Regions from separate parts of the Mesorhizobium robiniae genome, predicted to be linked through region 1. Evidence: riboswitches for the same ligand, from Rfam matches in the RefSeq annotation. Region 1 holds a riboswitch; the other holds the start of a gene.
What was found. A riboswitch is a leader RNA that binds a small molecule or an ion and turns the genes downstream of it on or off. The one in region 1 is predicted to bind thiamine pyrophosphate.
Positions count from the first base shown of each region.

Region 2: linked by a shared signal. The riboswitch ahead of ABID19_RS01900 (YkoF family thiamine/hydroxymethylpyrimidine-binding protein) and the one ahead of ABID19_RS22175 (ABC transporter permease) in region 1 are both predicted to bind thiamine pyrophosphate.

Region 1 covers NZ_JBEPMC010000008.1:118,468-123,771, reverse strand. Annotated here, with positions in the region: gene ABID19_RS22180 (sulfite exporter TauE/SafE family protein) at 3-779, opposite strand; TPP riboswitch at 1,061-1,173, shown strand; gene ABID19_RS22175 (ABC transporter permease) at 1,297-2,097, shown strand; gene ABID19_RS22170 (ABC transporter ATP-binding protein) at 2,094-2,852, shown strand; gene ABID19_RS22165 (ABC transporter substrate-binding protein) at 2,849-3,862, shown strand; gene ABID19_RS22160 (LLM class flavin-dependent oxidoreductase) at 3,859-5,160, shown strand.
Region 2 covers NZ_JBEPMC010000001.1:399,684-404,987, forward strand. Annotated here, with positions in the region: gene ABID19_RS01885 (hypothetical protein) at 1-439, opposite strand, end outside; gene ABID19_RS01890 (hypothetical protein) at 743-877, opposite strand; gene ABID19_RS01895 (aspartate aminotransferase family protein) at 1,013-2,389, shown strand; TPP riboswitch at 2,478-2,590, shown strand; gene ABID19_RS01900 (YkoF family thiamine/hydroxymethylpyrimidine-binding protein) at 2,581-3,189, shown strand; gene ABID19_RS01905 (aspartate aminotransferase family protein) at 3,328-4,707, opposite strand; gene ABID19_RS01910 (NAD-dependent succinate-semialdehyde dehydrogenase) at 4,743-5,304, opposite strand, start outside.

The sequences.
Region 1 (5,304 bases):
ATTTACACCAATTCGAAAAGTTCCGCGGTTTGCCAGCCTGCCAGCAGTATGATGACACCTCCAACGAGTCTGAGGAGCGTCTTTTCAGCGATCGACTTCACCATCAATCCGGCCATCGGCGCTGCGATCACGCCGCCAAGAACCAAGCCGGCAACGGCGACCAGATTTTCGGTCAGCTCTCCTGCCTCTTCCCAATGGCCCGTCAGCAATGCAAACAAGAAGGTCAGAGACACTGAGAGCGTGATGAGGAACTCGCTGGCATTTACCGTACCAATAACGTAGCGGGGCGTTCCGCCAAAACCGAGAAGGCCCGTCGTTACGATGGGTCCCCATCCGCCACCGCCTGCTGCATCCAGAAAGCCACCACCAAGTCCAAGAGGAGGCACCGCGCCTGCAGGGACCGGGTTACTGGGAATCCGCCGGAATGAACGGAACAGGAGCCAAGCTCCGACGAGCGCAAGATATGTGGTCACATATGGCTTCATGACGGCTCCCTCGAACGAGGTGAGCACAAAAGCGCCGAGAACGCCGCCGAGCACGCCAAATGGCATCAGCCGCCAGAAGAGCTTCCAGTCAATGTTACGGTGATAGAGATGAGCCGAACCTGAGGCTGCGGTGGTAAACAGCTCAGCTGCGTGAACTGACGCCGAAGCGTGCGCAGGAGACACACCAAACCCCAGTAGTGTCGTCGAGGAAACCACCCCATAGGCCATGCCGAGAGCCCCGTCTACAGCTTGGGCTACAAACCCCACGATCGCAAAAAGAATGAATTCTTGCATTTGGCTCTCCGAGGCGCGGGTCGCAATTGGCGATAGAGAAACCCGTTGCCTACAACGTATGCAATTATATCTTCACGCTTCCACAATTCATCAAACGCGCGGCATCGATAATGGTGGCGACGAACGGAAAACATCCGCTCGACCGACGCCTGTTCCCAAATCTCGACAGGATGCCGGCTTTTCTGTTTTGCTCAAATGTCCCTGACGGCACCTCAAACTCCCACCCTGAAGTTTCACGCTAGACGCAGACTTGCACCCCCACGCTTTATCTGTTTAATTGCCGCCATCCACAGGGGTGCTCCGTATCGTCGGGGCTGAGAGATGGGCTGCAAGCCCGTAAACCCTAGAGCTGATCTGGATAATACCAGCGGAGCGAGGCGGGCGATGTTTTCTGGCGCACAGATCTTTCTTTTTCCGATGTCCGGCGATTTCGTCGGCCCGCTCGAGGGCCATGTCACGATCGCGGTCTCGGCCAACAGCCCGACCCCGCGCTGATCTCTCGCGCCGGAGGTCCCGCATGTCCCAGCCCTTCTGCGCCGCACCGCGAATCGCGGTCTTGTTCGCCAAGGTTGGACCGGCCTTACTATCGGCCGGCACGCTGGTTTTGGCTTGGGAGCTCTATGCGCGTATCTCGGGCATCTCGCCCACCACGTTGCCGGCGCCGTCACGAGTCCTCGCCCAGGTCATCCAGCAGCGCCAGGCGCTATTCGACAACACCATACCGACGATCAGCGCCACATTAGCGGGTTTCGCCTGCTCGCTGGCCGTTGCCTTCATCCTTTCGGTGCTGATCGATTTCTTCAAGCCGCTGCGCCGCGCCCTGTTCCCGGTGTTCATCATCAGCCAGACCCTGCCGCTGGTGGCGATCGCCCCGCTGGTCGTTCTCTGGTTCGGCTTCGGGCTGACGCCGAAGATCATGCTGGTCGCGCTCGTGACTTTCTTCCCCATGCTGGTCGCGCTGGTGCAGGGTTATGAATCGACCGATCGGGATATCTCGGCGCTTCTAAGTTCGATGGGCGCTTCGCGCATGCGCATTTTTTTGCTGGCCCGCCTGCCCTCCTCGCTGCCCTATTTCTTCGCCGGACTGCGCATCTCGATCACCTATGCAGTGGTGGGCGCCATCTTCGCGGAATATGCCGGCGCGGCCAAAGGGCTCGGCATCTACATGCTCAACGCCAAGAACAATTTCCGGCCCGATCTCGTGCTCGCGGCTGTGCTGGTCAGCGCCTTGCTCACGCTGGCCCTGTTTGCCGCGACTGTGCTGATCCAGCGCGCCGCCATGCCATGGGAGCGGCTCGATACCGCACGAAAACCATGAGCAGGCGGCTGGAACTGCGCGAAGTCAGCAAGAGTCTTGGCGATATCGACGTGCTTGCCGGCATCACCCTGCATGTCGAGGCGGGCGAATTCGTTTCAATCCTCGGGCCCTCCGGAGCCGGCAAATCCACGATCTTCAGGTTGCTGACGGGCGATTTCGAAGGCCACGGCGGCGATGTCAACTTCGACGGCCGGCCACTTGCCGAAGCGCGACGACCGTTTGCCTTCATGCCGCAGCGCGACGCCCTGATGCCCTGGCGCACGGTTATCGACAACACCGCGCTCGGACTTGAAGTGCAGGGCATGTCCCGCAAGGCGGCCCGCAGCAAAGTAGCACCGCTCTTCGGGGAATTCGGCCTTGCGGGCTTCGAGCACAAGTATCCCGCACAGCTCTCGGGCGGAATGCGCCAGCGCGCCGCGCTGCTGCGCACCGTCGTGCAGGACCGCGCCATGCTGTTGCTCGACGAACCGTTCGGCGCACTCGATGCCCTCACGCGCACCGGCATGCAGCGCTGGCTTCAGACGATGTGGAACTGGCACCGCTGGACCGTCCTGCTGATCACCCACGATGTCCGCGAGGCGGTCTTCCTGTCCGATCGCATTTATGTGCTGAGCCGCCGCCCTGCCCGCGTGCTGCGCGAAATCGCCATACCTCTTCCGCACCCGCGCAAGGATCTTGCCTCGCCGGAAGCCAGCGCCATCGAAGCCGACATCCTCGACACTCTTCTCGATCAACAGCCCGATCAAAGGACATGACCATGCTTTCCAGACGCCTCTTCATCACTGCCGCATTGATCGCCGGGCTCGGACCCGTCACATCCGTCTGCGCCCAGCAGACTGTCACCGTCGCGCTAGACTGGACGCCGAACACAAACCATGTCGGGCTCTATGTCGCCCAGGCGAAAGGCTTCTACACCGAGGCCGGGCTCGACGTGCAGATCCTGCCCTACACCGACACAGCGGCCGGTACGCTGATCGCCAACCGCGTGGCCGATTTCGGTATACTGGGATCCATAGGATTGTTCACCCAACGCACGGCCGGCGCCGACCTCGTCGCCACCTACGCCATCATGCAGACAGAAACCGGCAGGCTGGTGTTCAATGCCGACCGCGCCGATATACACTCCCCCAAGGACTTGGACGGGCTGACCTATGGCGGTTTCGGCAGCGCCTGGGAGAATGCGCTGATCGGCACCATCATCCGCCATGACGGCGGCGACGGCAAATTCGAAACGGTGACGCTGGGCACCTCCGCCTATGAGGCCCTGGCCAATGGCGCAGTCGATTTTACCCTCGAAGTCTATACTTGGGAGGGGATCAAAGCGGAACTTGAGGGCAAGGCCCAGCGCGCCTTCCGCTACGCTGACTTCGGCGTGCCCGACCAACACACCAATTTCATTGGCTCGAGCCGAGCCTACCTCGAGAAGAACAAGAACACGGCATCCGCGTTCATCGCCGCGACCAGGCGCGGCTATGCCTTCGCCGTCGAACATCCGCAAGAAGCGGCCGAGATGCTGATCGCAGCAAACAGCGACGTGCTGACCAACCGTCCGTTGATCGAGGCATCACTCAAGGCTCTGGTCGACGGCCACTATCTGCAAAGCCCCGCCGGCGCGATCGGCACGATCGATCCCGCAAAGATGGAGGCTATCGGCGACTACCTGTTCAAGGCCGGAATCCTGCGCGACGGCGATGGAAACCCGGTCGGCGAACGACCCGATTTCGCAGCCTATTACAGCAACGCCTACCTGGCCGACGAAAAATGAGCCCGCCGCGGCGCATGCATCTCAATGCTGTGATTTTTGGCCTCGGCAGTCACGAGGCCGGTTGGCGCATGCCCGAAAGCGACCCGCTCGCCTCGACCAGCCTCGATTATTGGGTCGATATCGCCCGTCGCGCCGAGGCTGCCGATTTCGACGCCCTGTTCCTCGGCGACGTGCTGGCCCTGCAGAGCGGCGCTGATCGGCATCTTTCCGACGCCATGGATCCCGTGGTCATTCTGTCGGCGCTCGCAGCCGTCACCAGCAGGATCGGACTGATCGGAACTGCATCGACCAGCTTCGATCACCCGTTCCACCTGGCTCGGCGCTTCGCCTCTCTCGACCACATCAGCAAAGGCCGTGCGGGCTGGAACATCGTCACCTCGTCCAACGTGCTCGAGGCCCGTAATTTCGGACTGGACGCCATGCCGGAGCATGACGAACGCTATGCCCGCGCAACCGACGTGGTCGACGCAGCCATAGCGCTCTGGGAAAGTTGGGCTCCCGATGCGAGGAAGCCGGACAAGGCCGCCGGGCGATACTTCGATCCAGACAAGGTGCGGTCAGTCGATCACGCCGGTCCGTTCGTGCGCACCGCTGGCCCGCTCAACGTGCCGCGATCGCCTCAAGGTCGGCCGATCCTGGCACAGGCCGGCTCGTCGGAAGCAGGCCGTGCCTTCGCCGCTCGTTACGCCGACATCGTGTTCACCGTGCAGGCGACGCTGACGGAAGCGCAGGAATTCTATCGCGACATCAAATCACGAGCGGCGGCCGTCGGGCGCGATCCGGATACGATCCTGGTCTTTCCGGGGATCGTGCCGATCGTCGCGCATACCAGACAAGCAGCCGAAGAGCGGCTGACAGTGCTGAACGGTTTTACTGTAACCGACCATGTCCTTGCCAAGCTCGGCGAGTTCCTCGGCGAGGATTTAACCAATGCCGATCTCGATGCGCCGCTACCGCCCCCATTGAACACACGGCCGAACCAGTCCAGCCAGAGCCGGGTCGGCGTGCTGGTCGGAATCGCAAGGCGGGACAGGCTGACGCTGAGGCAATTGCTCATGCGCCTCGCAGCCGGCCGCGGTCATCTGCTCGCCGTCGGAAATGGCCGCGATATAGCCGACACGATGCAGCAATGGTTCGAGGGCGGAGCGGCCGACGGTTTCAACGTCATGACGCCCGTCATGCCCGGTGACCTGCAAAGCTTCATCGACGATGTGATGCCTTTGCTTGAGCGTTCGGACATTTTCGACGCCGGGGTTAGCCGCACCCTTCGCGAGCGATACGGTCTTCCAAGACTTTAGGTCCAGAGTCCAGACCCAATCCCGTCGTCCGGTGAGAGCGCCGTAAGCCGTCAGGCGCTGCTTTGCCTGCGCGAGCAGGTCATCATCGTCCATCGTCACATCGATTCTCCTGCGCAATCGGGCTCGGTCGATGCACCGGTGTCG
Region 2 (5,304 bases), on a different contig from region 1:
ACAGGAAATCGGCGAGGCGGTTAAGCGTGGGATCGGGCACATCGCGCCCGGTCCACGCGCGATGATAGACTTCGCCGCTGCAGAAGAAGACCAACGTCGCCAGCGTCAGCGCCACCGCACTGCTGCTGCCGGCGAAATAGTCGAACAGCGCGGCGGCGCCGCCGGATCCCTGACGGGCGGTGAGCTGGATCGTGACGCCCATCACCAGCCCGAGTGCATTGCCAAGATTGTAGTAGCCGCCAGGACCGGCCATACGCGCCCGGACCGCCGCCGCAAATCGTGAAAGCGCCTCCGCGGTCCGGCCAGAGCCCGCAGTCTTCGGTCTTGCGTCAAGACTCGACGGCTCGAAGGACAAGAGATCGGCGAGCGCCGAGGCTGTGTGCCATTCGGATAGCGCGTCGTCCCGGCGGAATGGCGCGTGATCGTTATCGAGTCGCATCGGATCCTCCGTCATGAAGCCGACGGTTCCGGAGAGCTCGAACCCTCCGGTAATCGGCTTTGATCGACGGACCCAGGTTCTGCGACCCCAGCTTACGGATAGCTTACGGGCGTTTTTGACCACGCTTTAGCAGCGGGCGCGCTCGCACGATGTCGCCTCAGCTAGCTTGCCTTCGGCACGAGGCGCTGCGCCACGTGGTCGGCAATCGTTAGGCTTGAGATCAGCCCGGGGCTCTCGATGCCGAACAATTGATTAGGCTCCTGACGCCGGCGCCGGCGACGATGTAATCGACATGGTCCATGATCAGGCCACCTCAGTCTTGTTGTTATGCCTGATAAGCCGTTCGGGGGTCATGTGCCGGCGACGCGCGTGGACGGCTTCGCGCAGGTTCTCGCGTTCTGCGGCTTCGAAGCTGAAATTCTGCATGTCTGCGTCCATCCGGCAATCCTTGGAAAGGGCTTGACACCCCTACAGGAAACAGCTGCATCAAACAGCATAATGCAAGAGGGGCATACCTGCCGATGCTCCGAAGGCGGCAGGACCTACGTCCCGGCATGCAGGACAGGAGGCATCATGGACGCTCGACCGAATTCTCCCGAAGCTCGCGACATCAGTTACCACATGCACGGCTACACCAATGCCCGCAAGCATGCGGAGGCAGGGCCGCTCGTCATCGAGAAGGGCGACGGCATCTATGTCGAGGATCTCGCCGGCAACCGCTACATCGAGGCGATGGCCGGGCTTTGGAGCGTCGCTGTCGGCTTTTCGGAAAAGCGGCTGGTCGATGCGGCGGTGCGCCAGATGTCCAAGCTGCCTTACTACCACGACTTCGGCTCCAAATCGCATTCGCCGCTGATCGATCTCGCCGAGAGACTGGTGCAGATGGCGCCGGTGCCGATGAGCAAGGCGTATTTCACCAATTCCGGTTCCGAGGCCAACGATACGGCCATGAAGATGATCTGGTACCGGTCGAATGCGCTCGGCCAGCCGGCGCGCAAGAAGATCATCAGCCGCAATCGCGGCTATCACGGCGTCACCATTGCTTCAGCGAGCCTGACCGGCCTGCCCAACAACCACACTTCCTTCGACCTGCCGATCGCCAATGTGCTGCACACGTCGACGCCGCACCATTGGCGCGAGGCGCTGCCGGGCGAAAGCGAAGAGCAGTTTTCAAGCCGGCTTGCCGACGATCTGGAAAGGCTGATCCTGGCCGAGGGACCGGACACCATCGCTGCCTTCTTCGGCGAACCGATCATGGGCGCCGGCGGCGTCATCGTTCCGCCGGCGGGCTATTGGGAGAAGATCCAGACGGTCCTGTCGAAATACGACATCCTGCTCGTCGCCGACGAGGTGATCTGCGGCTTTGGCCGAACCGGCGAGATGTTCGGCTCGCAGACCTTCGGCATCAGGCCCGATATCATGGTGCTGTCGAAGCAGATTTCTTCGTCGTACCTGCCGATCTCGGCCCTGCTGATCAACGAAAAGATTTTTGAGCCGATTGCCGACGAAAGCAATCGCATCGGCACCTTCGGCCACGGCTTCACCGGCGGCGGCCATCCCGTCGCAGCGGCGGTCGCGTTCGAAAACCTGAAGCTGATCGAGGAGCGCGATCTTGTCGGCAATGCGCGCACGGTCGGCGCGCATATGCAGAAACGGTTGCGCAACCTCGCTTCGCACCCGCTTGTCGGCGAGGTACGCGGCGTCGGCCTGATCGCGGCAGTCGAACTGGTCGGCGATAAGGCGAACAAGACCCCGTGGCAGACCGCCGGCGCGCTGGGCGGGCTCGTCAATGGCTTCCTGCAGCAGAACGGCGTCATCTCGCGCAACATGGGCGACGCGCTGGCCTTCTGCCCGCCGCTGATCATCACCGAGCCTCAGGTCGATCAGATGGTCGACGCATTCGAAAGATCGCTCGAAGCCGCCGCCGAACAGGTCGGGTCACAGGGCTGAACAGGCCACCCGAAGGCAGAGGCTGAACGGGCGTTGCGATTGGCACTGGATCGTACTTGAACATCCTTTGCGCCGGTGTTACGTCCACCGATATCGACAGGGGCGCTCCGTATTGCCGGGGCTGAGATGGAAGGTGTCAAGCCTTCGGTCCCTCAAGCTGATCTGGGTAATGCCAGCGGAGCGAGGCGACCATGTTTTCAGGTGCACAGATTTCTCTCTATCCGATGTGCGACGATTTCGTCGGCGTCATCCTCAAAGCTATTTCGGCGATGGATCCTTATCGGCCGAATTTCCGCATCGAGACCGACGACATCTCGACGCTGATCGTCGGCCCGCCCGACCAGCTTTTCCCGGCCATGCGCGATCTGTTCGCATCGGCAGCGGCGAGCGGCGTGCACTGCGTGTTGTCGGCAGCGGTGTCGCGTGGCTGTCCGGGCGAGCCCGACGATCCGATCTGTACGCCGATTTCCGGCAGCAGCCATAATTTGTCCCTGGCCGAGCGCATCGACGCGGCGCGGGCACATGTCGACAGTGCAAAAAAGCTCGGACAAGAAGTCGCCGCGCAGTTCTCGCTCTATCCGCTCGGCGAGGGCCATCACATGGACGAGATCTACGACTGCATCGAGTTTCTCAAGACTTCGGGCGTCTTCGACAGGTCGAAGAATTTCTGCACCAAGCTGAGGGGCGATGCCGGGCCGGTGTTCGCGACGCTGTCGGAAGCCTTCCTTCGCTTCGGCGCGCCGCAAGGCCATGTCGCGCTCGATCTCACCGTGTCGGCGAACAGCCCGAGCCCTCGGTAGGTGTCGATATTCAGCCGGCCCGTAAACGGCCGTTTCCAGACAATGCAAGTTCGCGCTGCCCTGACCCATATCTTCTCCCCGCTTTTCACGGGGAGAAGGTGCCGACGGGCGGATGAGGGCAGCGCCGATTGACAGTAACTAAAGCGCCGCAAACACGCTTTTCACCGCATCGGCCGTCTTGGAGACGACGATGTCGGCCTCTTCACGCGTCAGGCAGAGCGGCGGCGCGAAGCCCAGAATGTCGCCCTGCGGCATGGCGCGACCGATGACGCCGCTTGTGGCAAGAGCGGTCGCGACCTGCGGCCCGATCTTCTGCGAGGCGTCGAAGAATACGCGGTCGTCCCTGTCGGCGACGAACTCGATTGCCGCCAGCATGCCGTCGCCGCGTACCTCGCCGACGTTTTTGTGGCCGCCGACGGCTTTCGCCAGTTCGGCACGGAAATAGGCGCCGGTCTCGCCGGCGTTGGTCACCAGGTCCATCTCGTCGATCAGCTCAAGGTTGGCGACACCAGCGGCAACGCAGATCGGGTGCGCCGAATAGGTCCAGCCGTGGCCGAGCGAGCCGAGCTTGTCGGAGCCCTGCACCAGCACCTGCCAGACCTTGTCCGCGACGATGACGCCCGACAGCGGCGCATAGGCCGAGGTTAGGCCCTTGGCGATGGTGATCAGGTCGGGCTTGATGCCGTAATGGTCGGAGCCGAACATGGTGCCCAGCCGGCCGAAGCCGGTGACCACTTCGTCGGCGACGAGCAGCACGTCGTATTTCTTCAGAACCGCCTGGATTTTTTCCCAATAGAGGGCGGGCGGCGGCACGATGCCGCCGGTGCCGAGGATCGGCTCGCCGATGAAGGCGGCGACCGTGTCCGGGCCTTCGGCCAGGATCATCTCTTCGAGCTTGTCGGCGCAGTATTGCGAGAACTGCTCCTCGCTCATCGAGCGGTCGGCGCGGCGGAAATAGTAGGGCGCCTCGGTGTGCAGGATCGGCGCACGCGGCAGGTCGAAGGCGTTGTGGAACAGGTCGAGCCCGGTTAGCGATCCGGTCATGACGCCGGAGCCGTGATAGCCGCGCCAGCGCGAGATGATCTTCTTCTTCTCCGGCCGGCCGAGCACGTTGTTGTAGTACCAGATCAGCTTGATGTTGGTTTCGTTGGCGTCGGAACCGGAGAGGCCGAAATAGACTCTCGACATGCCTTGCGGCGCCCGGTCGATGATCATCTTGGAAAGCGTGATCGACGCCTCGGTGCCGTGGCCGACATAGGCGTGGTAATAGGCGAGGTTCTTGGCTTGCGCGGCGATGGCATCTGATATCTTCTGGCGGCCATAGCCGACATTGACGCAGTAGAGCCCGGCGAAGGCATCGATGCTCTTCTTGCCATTGTTGTCCCAGACGGTGACGCCTTCGCCCCCGGCCATCACCCGGGTCGGGCTCTCGCCGCGCGCGTGGGTGCCCATATGGGTCGAGGGATGGAAGAAGTGGTCGCGGTCCCAGGCGGCGAGTTCGTTAGACTGGTCGAGCATTTTTCTACTCCTAAGGAAAACGTGTCGGGCGCGGCTTAGGCCACATCCAAGCAGAGATATTTGAGATCGGTAAAGGCTTCGAGCCCGTGGCGCGAGCCCTCGCGGCCGATACCGGACTGTTTGACACCGCCGAACGGGATCGGCGCGCCGGTGATCTTCACGCGGTTGATGGCGACCATGCCGTAGTCGAGCGCGCGGCCCATGCGCAATTGGCGGCCGCCGTTCTCGGTGACGACATAGGCGACGAGGCCGTATTCGGTGGCATTGGCGCGGGCGATGACCTCGTCTTCGCTGTCGAAGGGCGTCACGGCGGCGACCGGACCAAAGGTTTCCTCGCGCATGATCAGCGCGTCGTCGGTGACGTCGGCCAGCAGGGTCGGCTGGTAGAACAGCGGCCCTGCTGCATGGCGACCGCCGCCGGTGAGGCAGCGTGCGCCGTGGGCGAGCGCATCGGCGACCTGCTCCTCGACCTTCTTGACGCCGCGCTCGTGCATCAAAGGCCCGATGTCGGTGTCACCGGCCAAGCCATTGCCTGTCCGCAACGCCTCGATGCGCCTGGCGAAGGCGATGCAGAAACGATCGTAGATCGGGCGCTGG